Regions from separate parts of the Shewanella sp. ALD9 genome, predicted to be linked through region 4. Evidence: predicted binding sites of a transcription regulator. Region 4 holds the regulator's gene; each other region holds the start of a gene.

Region 1 (3,214 bases), on a different contig from region 4:
AGTTATGCTAACTGTACCTGCTGACATGCTAACCGTCATGTACGTTATGGCTGCTCAGGCGCTGTCGGGCATCGCCAAAGATTTGAATAAAATGAGCGCCAAAAGCGCCATTAAAACCTTAGTGCCCGCAGATGCAGAAGGTAAGCTTTACCAATGGGTTGCGTTGTTAACGGGCTCTAAAAATGCCTTAAAAGGAGTGGGATTCTTTTTAGGTGGTGTGTTACTCACAAGCCTAGGGTTTACAGGCGCCATTATTTTAATGGCCACGTTATTAGGCATTGTATGGTTATGTAGTTTAGTGACCTTAAAAGATGATTTAGGCAAAGCGAAAAACAAACCTAAATTCAAAGATATTTTTTCTAAAAGTCAGGCAATTAATTTATTGTCGGCGGCGCGGATGTTTTTGTTTGGCGCCAGAGATGTATGGTTTGTGGTGGCATTACCGGTATTTTTAGCCACAACTTTTGGCTGGGATCATTGGTGGGTTGGTAGCTTTATGGCTAGCTGGGTGATTGGTTATGGTGTGGTGCAATCCATTGCACCTTATTTCACCGGTAAACGACAGGGAAAAGTGCCGAGCGGCCGAGCTGCTTTTACATGGGCAACTTATTTACTACTCATTCCTGCCGCGATTGCAGTCGCACTACATGCCGATTTTTATGTGCTAGAAAGTGTCGTCATCGGTTTATTAATGTTTGGCGCGGTGTTTGCGATTAACTCATCACTGCATAGCTACTTAATTGTTAGCTATGCTGGCAGTGATGGCGTGTCACTGGATGTGGGCTTTTACTATATGGCCAATGCCATGGGAAGGTTGATTGGAACGATACTGTCAGGTTGGGTCTATCAAGCCTATGGCTTAGAAGCTTGTTTATGGATATCGAGTGGTTTTATAGCTCTTGCTGCCTTAATTTCACTTAAGTTGCCTCATAAAAGGTAAACCATTACTACCACTAAATGCATTTTTGTTTACATATCGATATTTTGTTATCTAACCGTGATAGCCTGAAACTCTTACCGTATCATCGGTAAAAATTGCCTGTTCGCCTATGGCTTCTTCATTATTTTTTTTCTTACCTTAAATTTAAAACGTCTGTAAATCATGGTTTTATAGTTTTTTGTTGAAGTTGGCATGATGCTAGCTTTAACTAATACATAGTCGTGGTGTGAATCGTTAATTTTTACGATAGAGATAAGATATTTGTTTCAATCGTCAGCGTAAATTCAACGCACATCACAATGTAAACCGTACACCAAGGAGGTTTTTATGTTGGGCTGGACATTAATGTTTTTAGTGATAGCCGTTATAGCGGGTCTATTGGGGTTTACTGGTATTGCTGGTGCAGCAGCAGGTATCGCGAAAATTATTTTCTTTATTTTTATTGTGTTGCTAGTGATTTCGTTAGTAGCCAATGCGATTAGAGGCAAAGCTCCCCGAGGATAGTATTAACCCCTTACCTTAATCTAAGTTGAGGCTGCTTAAACAAGTTTATACGATTACAACCATCATCTAGGAGATGAATATGAATTTATTAAAACTACTGACAATGGCAAGTTTAATGGTGTTGTTAACGGCCGGTTTATCAGCATGTTCAGATAACAAAGCTGAAAATGCAGGTGAGAAAGTGGATGAAATGATCCAAGATGCCGGTAATGCAGTTGAAGATACATGTGAAGATGTTAAAGAAGGTATGAAAGCAGAAGATCCAGACTGCTAAGCATTATACCAATCACATTAACTATTTTATTTGTTTAAGTCGTTAAGTTTTACAACTCAAAATGCATTGTTCTAGGTAGAGTAACTCCATTTAAACCAATGTAAGTCGAGGTGGAATGTTTGACTGACAGCGACGAAATAACCAGATAGTTATTAAGATAAGTATTAGCCTAAGCAGCACACATGTGCTGCTTTTTTTACAACAGGAGGACCACAATGCTAACCCGTATTCATATTAAATATTATTATACTGTTGGCGCATTATTGGCTTTGTGCTTATGTGTGGCGCTTCCTTATGTGTTACTTAAGGTTATTTTTGCTTGGGTTGCATTATCTTTGGGGCTGGTGAGTTCAGCTTATTGGTTTAATAGCGCAGGCATTTTCCGAAAAAGCCAAGATGGCAGCATTCCTTGGTATATCAGTTGGAGTTTTGTTCCCTTTTTAATGGGGTGCCAGCTGTATAACGCCTGGGCAAGAAAGCATGACAAAGTGCCCGTAATCCAAAAAATAGATAAGCAGTTGTATTTAGCCTGCCGATTGTTTCCCAGTGATATTGACCGACTTAAGCATGAAAAAATTGATGCAATTTTGGATGTTACTGCCGAATTTGACGCATTAGAGTGGACCTTGTTTGATGAAAATATTGGCTATTTAAATATTCCCATATTAGATCACAGCGTACCGACTGTCGCACAGTTAAATCAAGCCATTAATTGGTTACACACTCAAGTCAGTAATGGTAAAAATGTAGTAGTACATTGCGCGCTAGGCCGGGGGCGTTCGGTGTTGGTATTAGCGGCTTATTTAGTCTGCCGTGAGAGAAATCGTAATGTTAATGATGTGCTTAAATCCATCAATAGTATCCGCCAAACGGCACGGTTAAATAAATGGCAGTTGGCTGCTATAGAAAAAATGCATAGTCAGCAACAAATTAATATTCACAAACGTGCTTGGTTGATTGTTAACCCAGTGTCTGGTGGTGGTAAATGGCATGATGAAGCAGACCATATTACCCAAACCTTGACGGATTACTTTCAGCTTGAAGTGCTGTATACCGCCAAAGATAAGTCTGCAGTGCAATTAGCCAAACAAGCTAAACAAAAGGGCGCAGATATTATAGTTGCCTGTGGTGGCGATGGTACGGTTAACGAGGTGGCATCAGTGATTGTTGATACCGATATTTTCTTAGGTATTATTCCGATGGGAACCACCAATGCACTAAGTCATACTTTGTTTGGCGCCGCCAGTAAATTGGTGCCGGTATCGCAAGCACTTGATATTTTGATTCAAGGTTATTCACAACGTGTTGATACTGCTACATGTAATGATGAGTTGATGTTGTTGCTGGTGGGGCTAGGCTTTGAACAAAAAATGATAGCGAAGGCTGACCGTGACCAAAAAGATGCCCTAGGACAATTAGCCTACCTTAATGGTTTGTGGGAGGCGGTAGGCGAAAACCAGCCATTGTCGATAAGAGTGCAGATCGATGGTGGCGAT
Region 2 (3,214 bases), on a different contig from region 4:
CTTAATAAACTGGCATTATTATTAAGTTGCAACTGCTTATCCAAACTGGTGGTTATTTCGACGTCTTGCGGTGAAAATATCATTAATGTTGAATCAGTAATATCGCGTAATAGATTGCTCAAATTAAAGACGGTGTTTTTCTCGTGGCTTTGTTCTGCGGCAATAGATTTAAATTGTTGGATCAAATAACTGGCACGAGTGATATTACTGACGATTAACTGACTGCTTTGTTGGTATTGCTCTAAAATCCCATTAATTTGTTCTAAAGTGGCATCATCGCTATGGATTAATTTGATCAACTCTTCTATGTGAGACAATTGCGAGCTGGCAGCCGTTAAGCAAATACCGATAGGGGTATTAATTTCATGAGCTACGCCGGAAACTAACCCACCTAGTGCCGCCATTTTTTCTTTTTCAACCAGAACTTGTTGTGTTCGTTTTAACATTTGCAATGATTGTTCAAGTTCTCTGGTTTGTTCTTTTACCTGGCGCGCGAGCTCATCTTTATAGCTGCGTTCTAATAGCAGTAAGCGATCGCGATCTTCAAGTGCGTGCTGAAGATCGATTTTTGATTGGTGCAATGCTTGATAAGAGCCTCTTATTTGCCGTTGCATGGTATTAACCGCATCGGCTACCAAACTGAATTCATCATGTTGCGGCTTACGATTAAAATCCAAAGGAGTAAAGTCGTGGTCTAAGCTAATATCATCGCAATATTGGCTTAGTTGACGAAGATGTTTGGTCACATTGAACCACACCAGAAGCAAGATAAAGCCAGCCACTAAGAAGGTTTTGATCGCGTTGGATAATAAAATCAGTATTGCTTTATCATACAAACGATCATATATGACATTTAGATCAGCTTGTACGATGAGTGTCCCAACAGGAATATGTTCATTATTGGTATAAATTAATGGGTATTGTTTCTCAATAACAGCCGTTTTCTTATATACACCAAAGTGCCATTCTTGATTCGTGTCATCACGGATAGAAATATAGTTTATGTCAGGTAATTGACTTAAACCACGGAGCTGCGTGTCGATTAAATGTTCATCTATTACCCATATGCTGGCTGCCAGCACTTCTAAATTTACCGCTTCTATATTCGAAAAAACGCGATCAATTCTACTTACATCACTTTGATAATCACTTACGAGCTGATAAGCCGTCGTCACGAGGGTAATTAAAGAACTAAAGATCACGATAGAAAGCGTCAGTTTTCGAGCTATTGGACTTCGCAGTAACTGTTTTATGGATATCAGCATAGTTTCTTCATTGTGATTTATAAATAGGGAGGATCTACCGATGAAAGTATTTATTCTACAATGCATTTCGCCAGTGTTAGTTCGGGTTTCATACCTTGGTTCAAGCATAGCCTGATAGGCCATATATAGTATGAAAAAATAAATAAATATCAGCTAATCAATTATTTTTTTCTGGCATATATTTTGCTTTGCCTTAGTAAGCTCAAAAATCTGACACTGCGGGTAAGCTATGATGAAAATGAAAGTAGGTTCAATAAAGTTATTGAATAGTAAGCGTTTGTTCGTAAGTTCTATGTCATGGCTTATTGTAACATGTGCTAGTTTATTGTTTGCGCCTAAAGATTTATTGGCGTTTTTATCGTTAGACCAACTCGTTAATCAATATGGTCAGTTTATTGGCTTAGGGTTGATTATGGGAGTGGCATATTTTTTAAGCCAGATTTTTGCCTTTGTCGTCGATGAGGCCATCGTATATTTACGTCAAAAACGTACCGTAGAAACTATTGACGCAAAAGTGAAACTACTGGACCCTGCTGAAAGAGCCTTGCTACGGGAGTTCTTTTTACAAGGACAAACTATTTTAACCTTGCCACAAAATGAATTAGCGGTTAAAAATTTAGTTAATACCAGCATACTTGAAATGCTTGGAAACGAGCGTCACTATGCGATTCAAGGGCCAACGGCTGAATACAAAATTTCGATGCAAGCACGTAATTATTTAAATCGTGATGTACTCCGTTTACCAGCGGGTGAACCCAGTGCAGAAGAAATGAGTTACCTGATTAAAACGCGACCACATTTTATTAATGGATTGATTCAATCACGTAAGCATGCAGTGTAATAGCGCGGAAAATAGTGCTGTAGATGAATAAAAAAGATGGGGGCGTATAAAGCCCCCATTCTGGCATAAAAACACATCATGTGTTTTGTCGCCAATGTATCATTCACAAGGAAGTATCCATATTGGATATGAATAATAAGCAGTAAAAAACTTAACCTATTAAGAGACTCACTTAGTAGGTGCAGACTTCACAATAAACATCCACATTAGATAAGACATTATTCCAAAGGTACAAAAAATTACCATCATAGAAAGTAATCCTATTGCGTTACCAAACATTAAATCTAACCAAAATGCCATGATATTTATCCTTTAGGTTGTGAAGACGTGATCATCATAAAGTCAAAATAACGTCGTTATACTGATCTTGATCAATCTTCAGCCGTCATGATGTTAACTTAGTGTAAAATTGCCAATTAGCTCACAAAAAAACACAATCCATCTCAATAGAGGGTGATGAATGACTTTTGACCAATTGAGTGTTTTTATAGAAAATAATAGGTAAAGGGCTTGCCATTATTAAATGCAACGGTATAATCGCCAGCACTTAATCGTGACAATGATTGTTACGAAAAGTATTGTTTGGTTAGGATTAAATTACGAGTGTTGTTTTGCAAAGATATTTGGATTTCTCAGATTACTTTGCAAAGCTAACATAGCTACTAAGTCTTTGCCTGAGTGATGAAATTGGTATACATGGGGGATTCAAAATCCCCTGCTTCACGGCGTGTCGGTTCGAGTCCGACCTCAGGTACCATCATTTGAAAGCCCTGTTCTTAATTGAACAGGGCTTTTTTTATGCTTAAAGTTCAATGGTAACAGATACAAATTAACCTGCTTTGGATCAACAGCGCTAAGTCTCATCTGTGAATCGGCAAGCCGTTAGATTTTTGTTTGTATCTGTATTGCCATTCCCCCAACAGAACGTATTCAAGTATCTTTGATAGACATTCTCGAATACATTTGATTAGTACAAATGACTTGATGATTAGCGGCTTTGAGGTTGAAATAGGCTTATCGTTCTTTACTGTTTCTTTAGCAAGGATATTTTGGCTGTGAGAGTTTTTATGCTGACTCAATACTATTCTTTACGCCACTTTTAACTGTT
Region 3 (3,214 bases), on a different contig from region 4:
ATAACGTTAAACACTGACAACTTTAGATAAGATCCCTTACACACTTGTAGGATATTGCTTACAAAAGCGTGAGCAAGTTAATACTTCCAGGGTTATTTGCGCCATAAACGCTTTATCATTTGACCAAACATGACCCAATCTGCCCATAAACTGTATAGCGGATAAGTGAATGTTGCGGGGCGATTTTTTTCAAATATAAAATGCCCTAACCATGCAAAACCATAACCGACTACCGGCAACCACAATAGCTGCCACCAATGTTGGTTAATCAGAGTGTTAATAATAATCACAACAATAATGCTACTGCCAATGTAATGCAGTCTTCGACAAACGGGATCTTGATGTTGCGACAGATAAAATGGATAAAACTCTGCAAATGAAGAATAACGCTTAGGTTCCATTACTCACTCCTTATTAACAACTCGCTAATGGTATGCTCTGTTAGTATTAGATTATTTCATTTTAGACACTATGCCTTACTGTAAAACAATATTTCACCTTCAATATTGCCAATACTCACAGTGGCAATGCTGACAAATTCTTGTTTCACGAATGCTTGATGGTGCGAAGAGTTACTCACAAATACCCCAATGCCATCAAGCCCAGGTTGCTCATCACACCAACTCAATACCGCTTGAATTAACTTGGCACCATAACCTTTTTGCTGCTCATTGGGGGATAAGGCAATAAATTGCAAAACCCCGCATTTTTGCGAAGGAAGATGTTCTAAAATGCAGGTCTCTTTTTGCATTAACCCTTGAGTTGATTTCCATCCTGTACCCAACATCATTTTAAAACGCCAATGCCAATAACGCCCCTCACCCAAAGGTACTTGTTGCGTAATCACACAGGCAACCCCAATTAAACGGTCACCGTCAAATAGGCCAATTAAAGGTTGTTCTTGTTGCCACAGTTCATTTAACTCTTCACGAATCGCCGCTCGAAGTTTCTGTTCGTATTGTTGATTGTCATCTTGCCCAAGTACCTCGATAAAATAGGGATCATCATGATAAGCATTATAAAGAATAGAAGCTGCGACTCGTAAGTCTTCTGCCGTCAAATAGACTGCACGTAAAGTTTCCAAGGTGTTATTGTCCATTATTATTCCTTGTTGGTTAACTCGCTAAACTTAACTTAACAAGTTTGAAACATTGTACAAGTTTTGTTTACCCATTTTACCTGTTAGCGGTTGTGAGTGTCAGTTGTTTGCAATTTATCTCATCAAGACGGATACTAAAATTGTTTATCTAACCATCATAAGGAATGCGCCAAATGGACACTACATCAAATGATTTAAGTCACTTATTTAAGCAATTAGGTTTGCCTCACGATCAAGAGGGAATCGACGACTTTGTTATCCAAAACAAACTGGATAAACACACATTAATTACTGATGCCGATTGCTGGAATTCAGGTCAAAAAGCATTTTTAAAAGAGGCATTATTACAAGACGCCCAATGGTCAGAAGTGATTGACCAATTGGACGTGATGATGCGAGCTAAATTGTAATTAACACTTAATGCCGGATAACCTCACTCGGCAATTAGTGCTGTCTATAGGCGGTATCACCCCAGCCCACTAAAACGTCATCTTTGAACACAATTGGCGTGCATTCATCTTTGGTTGTTTTACCATCGCCTTCTGCCCATTGGGTACGATAAAACAACACTTTGATGGATTGCTCTGCATTATTTTGAGCCGACTTGGTATAAGCTTCACTAAAATCAGCCGTTCCCATTAAGGTTGTGACTTGATCACTGCTCATTCCCATAGACAATTTGCTCAACAGATCACGATTTTTATCTTGTTGCACTTGCCAATAATCAGCACTTTTACCCGATTCATGGTCTCCGACACTAATAACACAACCACTTAATGCTAGTGATGTTGCGCCAATTAATGCCGCTGCGATAAGTTTTAATTTCATGTTGCATCCTTTTTGTTAAAATAAAATCCGCATTGTATTTACAGATCCTTTAAGCCAAAATCGTGCCATAAAATAATATACTGATTTATATAGCTTTATGTTTTAATTCAACAAGAATTAGTTAATCTCACTATATGGAATTAAGGAATTAAACCAACAATGAGTCCAATTGAACAAGTGCTTGCCGCAGCAAAATCAATTGCTAACAATGGCCATACGCCCAGCTTGGCGCTGATAAAAAGTCGTTTAGGCAATAGCATTCCGATGCCTATTCTTATCCAAGGTTTACAACAATTTAAGGCGCTGCCTAAATCTGAGTGGCAACATTTACCGGAATTAGCAGACATTCCATCAATAGCCGATGTCCCATCACATGATCAACCCGATCTTACTCAAGTGATTCAACAGGTTATGGCCCTACAACAACATATTAGTCAGCTAACCCAACGAGTTACTGAGTTAGAAAACCAATTACAAAATAATATGACTCAAAGCTACATAATCAATAATAAGGCTGAGCAGTAGATGTTTGTCACCGAACTACGCTTTGAATGTTTTGCCGATACGACAATTGATACGGTAGAGAAAGCCATTAACGCTTTTCTTGAAGCCTTACGAGCTAATGGACAAATTTTAGGACGTGAATTTGCGGTCGCCTTTAATGACGGTGAATTTAGAGTTCGTTTGCTGTTACCTGAAAAAACCAGCTTAGCTAACCGCCACAGTAGCCCATGGGTAAAAGTGGCCTTAGCAGGCCTAACTGCAGCGAAACTATTGGCCCCTAGAGAGAAATTCATCGGCCAAGACATTAACTCCGAAGCCAGCAATACCGATACGCCTTCATGGCAACTGCTGTATACCAGTTATGTGCATATGTGTTCGCCACTGCGTAATGGCGATAACCTGTTACCAATACCTCTTTATCAGCTGCCAGCTACTTTTAATGGCGATCACAAACGCATCATAAAATGGCAAACAGAATGGCAAGCATGCGATGAACTGCAAATGGCCGCAGCCACTAAAGCAGAGTTTGCAGCTTTGGATGAGATCACTCGAGCGGACAGTGACTTATTTAGACGCGGTTGGGATTTACGTGGCCGGATAGAATATTTAACTAATATCCCCACCTATTATTACTTATACCGTGTGGGCGGCGAATCATTGCAAGCGGAGCTAGCTCGCCCATGCCCACGCTGTGGATCTAAAGATTGGAAGCTAGATGAGCCACTTTTAGACATGTTTCACTTTCGCTGCGAGCCTTGCCGTATTGTGTCTAATTTGTCTTGG
Region 4 (3,214 bases):
AAGTTGTTAAAGATGTGAGTTTAACGGTTAAAACAGGCCAAATTGTCGGTCTTTTAGGCCCCAATGGTGCAGGCAAAACCACCACCTTTTATATGGTTGTCGGCTTAGTAAAAAGCGATAAAGGCCGAATATTGATTGACGATGACGACCTTACTGCCGATCCAATGCATTTGCGCGCCCGCAAAGGTATAGGTTACTTACCACAAGAAGCCAGTATTTTCCGCAAGCTCACCGTTTACGACAACATAATGGCCGTACTGCAAACTCGCAAAGAGCTCAGCACAGACCAACGTATTGAACAGCTTGAGCACCTACTCGAAGAGTTCCACATTACTCACATACGCGACAGCCAAGGTATGTCGTTATCGGGTGGTGAACGTCGTCGTGTTGAAATTGCGCGCGCTTTAGCTGCTAATCCAAAATTTATTTTGCTTGATGAGCCCTTTGCTGGTGTTGATCCTATTTCGGTCATCGACATTAAAAAAATCATCCAACAACTTAAAAACCGCGGTTTAGGGGTATTAATTACCGACCATAACGTACGTGAAACGCTAGACGTTTGTGAGCGAGCCTATATCGTTAGCCAGGGTAATTTAATTGCCGAAGGCACACCAGATGAGATATTAAGTAATCAACAAGTTCGAGCTGTGTACTTAGGTGAACAATTCAAGCTATAGTTACTTTACTGGCCTTTTAGTCTAGCTAACTCATTTCATTGAACGATACCTAAACAACGTTAAATGTCATTGATGTTTATGGCAATCTATTACAGTTCGAGATTGTCATTTTTATGGAAAATCATCTAGGGATAAGCGGTAAATGAAAGCGTCACTCCAACTTAAAATGGGTCAACACTTAACCATGACCCCACAATTGCAGCAAGCCATTCGCTTACTGCAATTATCGTCATTGGAGCTACAGCAGGAAATCCAACAAGCATTAGATTCAAATCCATTGCTTGAAATAGAAGATGAGTTTTCTGAAGCAAAAGACTCCTTAAAAGAAAACCGCGACCAAGCGGATACAGACTTTAGTGACAACAGTATTGTTAATGTCGAAAAAGACACTTCCACCGTCGACATAGCAGAATCCATGACCAAAGAAACCATGGATGATTTAGCCATGGATACTACATGGGATGAAGTATACACAGCCTCACCTATGTCAGGTTCAGGCAGTGCAAGCATGCGCGATGACGACATGCCCTTTCAAGGTGAAACCACCGAAGGTCTGTACGAACACTTAGAATGGCAAAAAAATCTCACTCCATTTTCAGACACCGATCTCGCCATTGCCACCGCCATTATTGATGCCATTGATGAACGCGGTTATCTAACCCAAAGTACCGAAGATATTCTCGAAGCCATGGGTGATGAAAATGTGGAACTCGATGAGGTTGAGGCGGTATTAAAACGCGTTCAACACTTTGATCCTGTGGGTGTTGCAGCACGTGATTTAAGCGAATGCCTATTTATTCAATTAGCGCAATACTCTAACGACACACCCCATATCGATAATGCCCGTTTGTTAATTAAAGGCTATTTAGAGTTAATTGCTGGCCGTGATTTCAGATTATTGATGCGTAAAACAAAACTAAAAGAAAATGAGTTACGTGACGCAATCACTCTAATCCAGACACTCAATCCTCGTCCGGGCTTATTAATTACCCCCATGGATGATGAATACGTGATTCCCGATGTCACAGTATTAAAGAAAAATGGCCGTTGGGTAGTAGAGTTAAACCCAGACAACATGCCTAAAATTGGTGTTAATCAGCAATATGCAGCCATGGCTAGAGGCAGTAAAAACCCGTCGGATAGTCAATTTATTCGAGGCCATCTGCAAGAGGCTAAATGGTTTATTAAAAGTATTGAAAGCCGTAATGATACTTTACTTAAAGTGGCAAATTGCATTGTGCAATTTCAGCAAGGCTTTTTTGAATATGGCGAAGAAGCCATGAAGCCTATGGTGCTCAATGATATCGCTGAAGCCGTAGAAATGCATGAATCGACCATTTCACGAGTCACCACACAAAAATATATGCATACCCCTCGTGGCTTATTTGAACTAAAATACTTCTTCTCTAGCCATGTCAGTACTGATGATGGCGGGGAATGCTCATCAACGGCCATTCGTGCTTTTATCAAAAAGCTGGTTGCCGCAGAAAACCAGAAAAAACCACTGAGTGACAGTAAAATGGCTCAGCTTCTGGCAGAACAGGGCATAAACGTTGCTCGTCGTACGATAGCAAAATACCGTGAAGCAATGATGATCCCGCCCTCAAACCAACGTAAGAGTTTATAACCTACTAGGCAATGGAGGATTTTTTATGCAAATAAGTCTGACTGGACGTCATGTCGAAATAACAGAATCTTTACGTGAATACATCCACAGTAAATTTTCAAAGCTTGAACGACACTTCGATCAGATCCATAATGTACACGTTGTGCTCAATGTAGAAAAATTACAACAAAAAGCAGAAGCCAAAATCAACATTAATGGCGCAGAAATTTTTGCAATGTCAGAAAGTACTGATATGTATGCTGCAATAGACGCCCTGATAGACAAACTCGACCGTCAGGTAATTAAACACAAAGAGAAGAATACAAAACACTAACGATGGAACTTTGTACCATTCTGCAGCCGGAATGCACTACCTGTGCCACACCGGGCAGTAAGAAAAAAGTACTGGAACTCATCAGCAATTTAGTCGCTGCCCAGTACCCAACCCTGTCTTCGCAAGAGGTATTTGAAAGCCTGTTAGCGAGAGAGAAAATGGGTAGCACAGGTATAGGAAATGGCATTGCGATACCTCATGGTAGATTAACGACCATCGATCACCCTATCGCGATATTTATTAAATGTGAAGAAGCCATTGCCTTTGATGCAATCGATAAGCAACCCGTGGACCTTTTATTTGCTTTGTTAGTACCTGCAGACCAGTGCCAACAACATTTAGGCACGTTATCGAGCATGGCCCAAAAGTTAAGCGATAAGCAAATATTGAAACAGCTTCGTAAAACTCACGACGCAACAGAACTTTATCAGGTTATTACTGCATGAAACTAGTTATAGTATCGGGACGTTCAGGCTCAGGGAAATCCGTTGCCCTGAGAGTATTAGAAGACCTAGGATATTATTGTGTTGATAATTTGCCTTTACCACTCATTGGCACATTATTAGCCCAGCTTAAAGGCAGTAATGATTTGGTTGC

Evidence for each region. Region 4 encodes sigma-54, which starts transcription at its own class of promoters, with help from an activator protein. Its sites were predicted from a motif close to GTTGGCACGNNNNTNGNNT; they were not measured.
Region 1: the regulator sigma-54 is predicted to act here: its motif matches at 1,127-1,145, upstream of CXF88_RS20720 (DUF1328 family protein).
Region 2: the regulator sigma-54 is predicted to act here: its motif matches at 1,436-1,454, upstream of CXF88_RS07280 (superinfection exclusion B family protein).
Region 3: the regulator sigma-54 is predicted to act here: its motif matches at 1,979-1,997, upstream of CXF88_RS16975 (DUF3192 domain-containing protein).

Annotation. Positions count from the first base shown of each region.
Region 1 covers NZ_PJCD01000043.1:230,181-233,394, reverse strand. The annotation lists gene arsJ (organoarsenical effux MFS transporter ArsJ) at 1-940, shown strand, start outside; gene CXF88_RS20720 (DUF1328 family protein) at 1,268-1,444, shown strand; gene CXF88_RS20715 (hypothetical protein) at 1,524-1,718, shown strand; gene CXF88_RS20710 (diacylglycerol kinase family protein) at 1,934-3,214, shown strand, end outside.
Region 2 covers NZ_PJCD01000002.1:893,911-897,124, reverse strand. The annotation lists gene CXF88_RS07285 (ATP-binding protein) at 1-1,265, opposite strand, end outside; gene CXF88_RS07280 (superinfection exclusion B family protein) at 1,495-2,106, shown strand; gene CXF88_RS07275 (DUF3149 domain-containing protein) at 2,275-2,406, opposite strand; tRNA gene CXF88_RS07270 (tRNA-Leu) at 2,779-2,863, shown strand.
Region 3 covers NZ_PJCD01000041.1:62,185-65,398, reverse strand. The annotation lists gene CXF88_RS16990 (DUF962 domain-containing protein) at 93-401, opposite strand; gene CXF88_RS16985 (GNAT family N-acetyltransferase) at 470-1,099, opposite strand; gene CXF88_RS16980 (DUF2789 domain-containing protein) at 1,273-1,509, shown strand; gene CXF88_RS16975 (DUF3192 domain-containing protein) at 1,544-1,927, opposite strand; gene CXF88_RS16970 (hypothetical protein) at 2,087-2,452, shown strand; gene CXF88_RS16965 (Zn-ribbon-containing protein) at 2,453-3,214, shown strand, end outside.
Region 4 covers NZ_PJCD01000001.1:537,229-540,442, reverse strand. The annotation lists gene lptB (LPS export ABC transporter ATP-binding protein) at 1-677, shown strand, start outside; gene CXF88_RS02470 (RNA polymerase factor sigma-54) at 820-2,304, shown strand; gene hpf (ribosome hibernation promoting factor) at 2,330-2,617, shown strand; gene ptsN (PTS IIA-like nitrogen regulatory protein PtsN) at 2,620-3,063, shown strand; gene rapZ (RNase adapter RapZ) at 3,060-3,214, shown strand, end outside.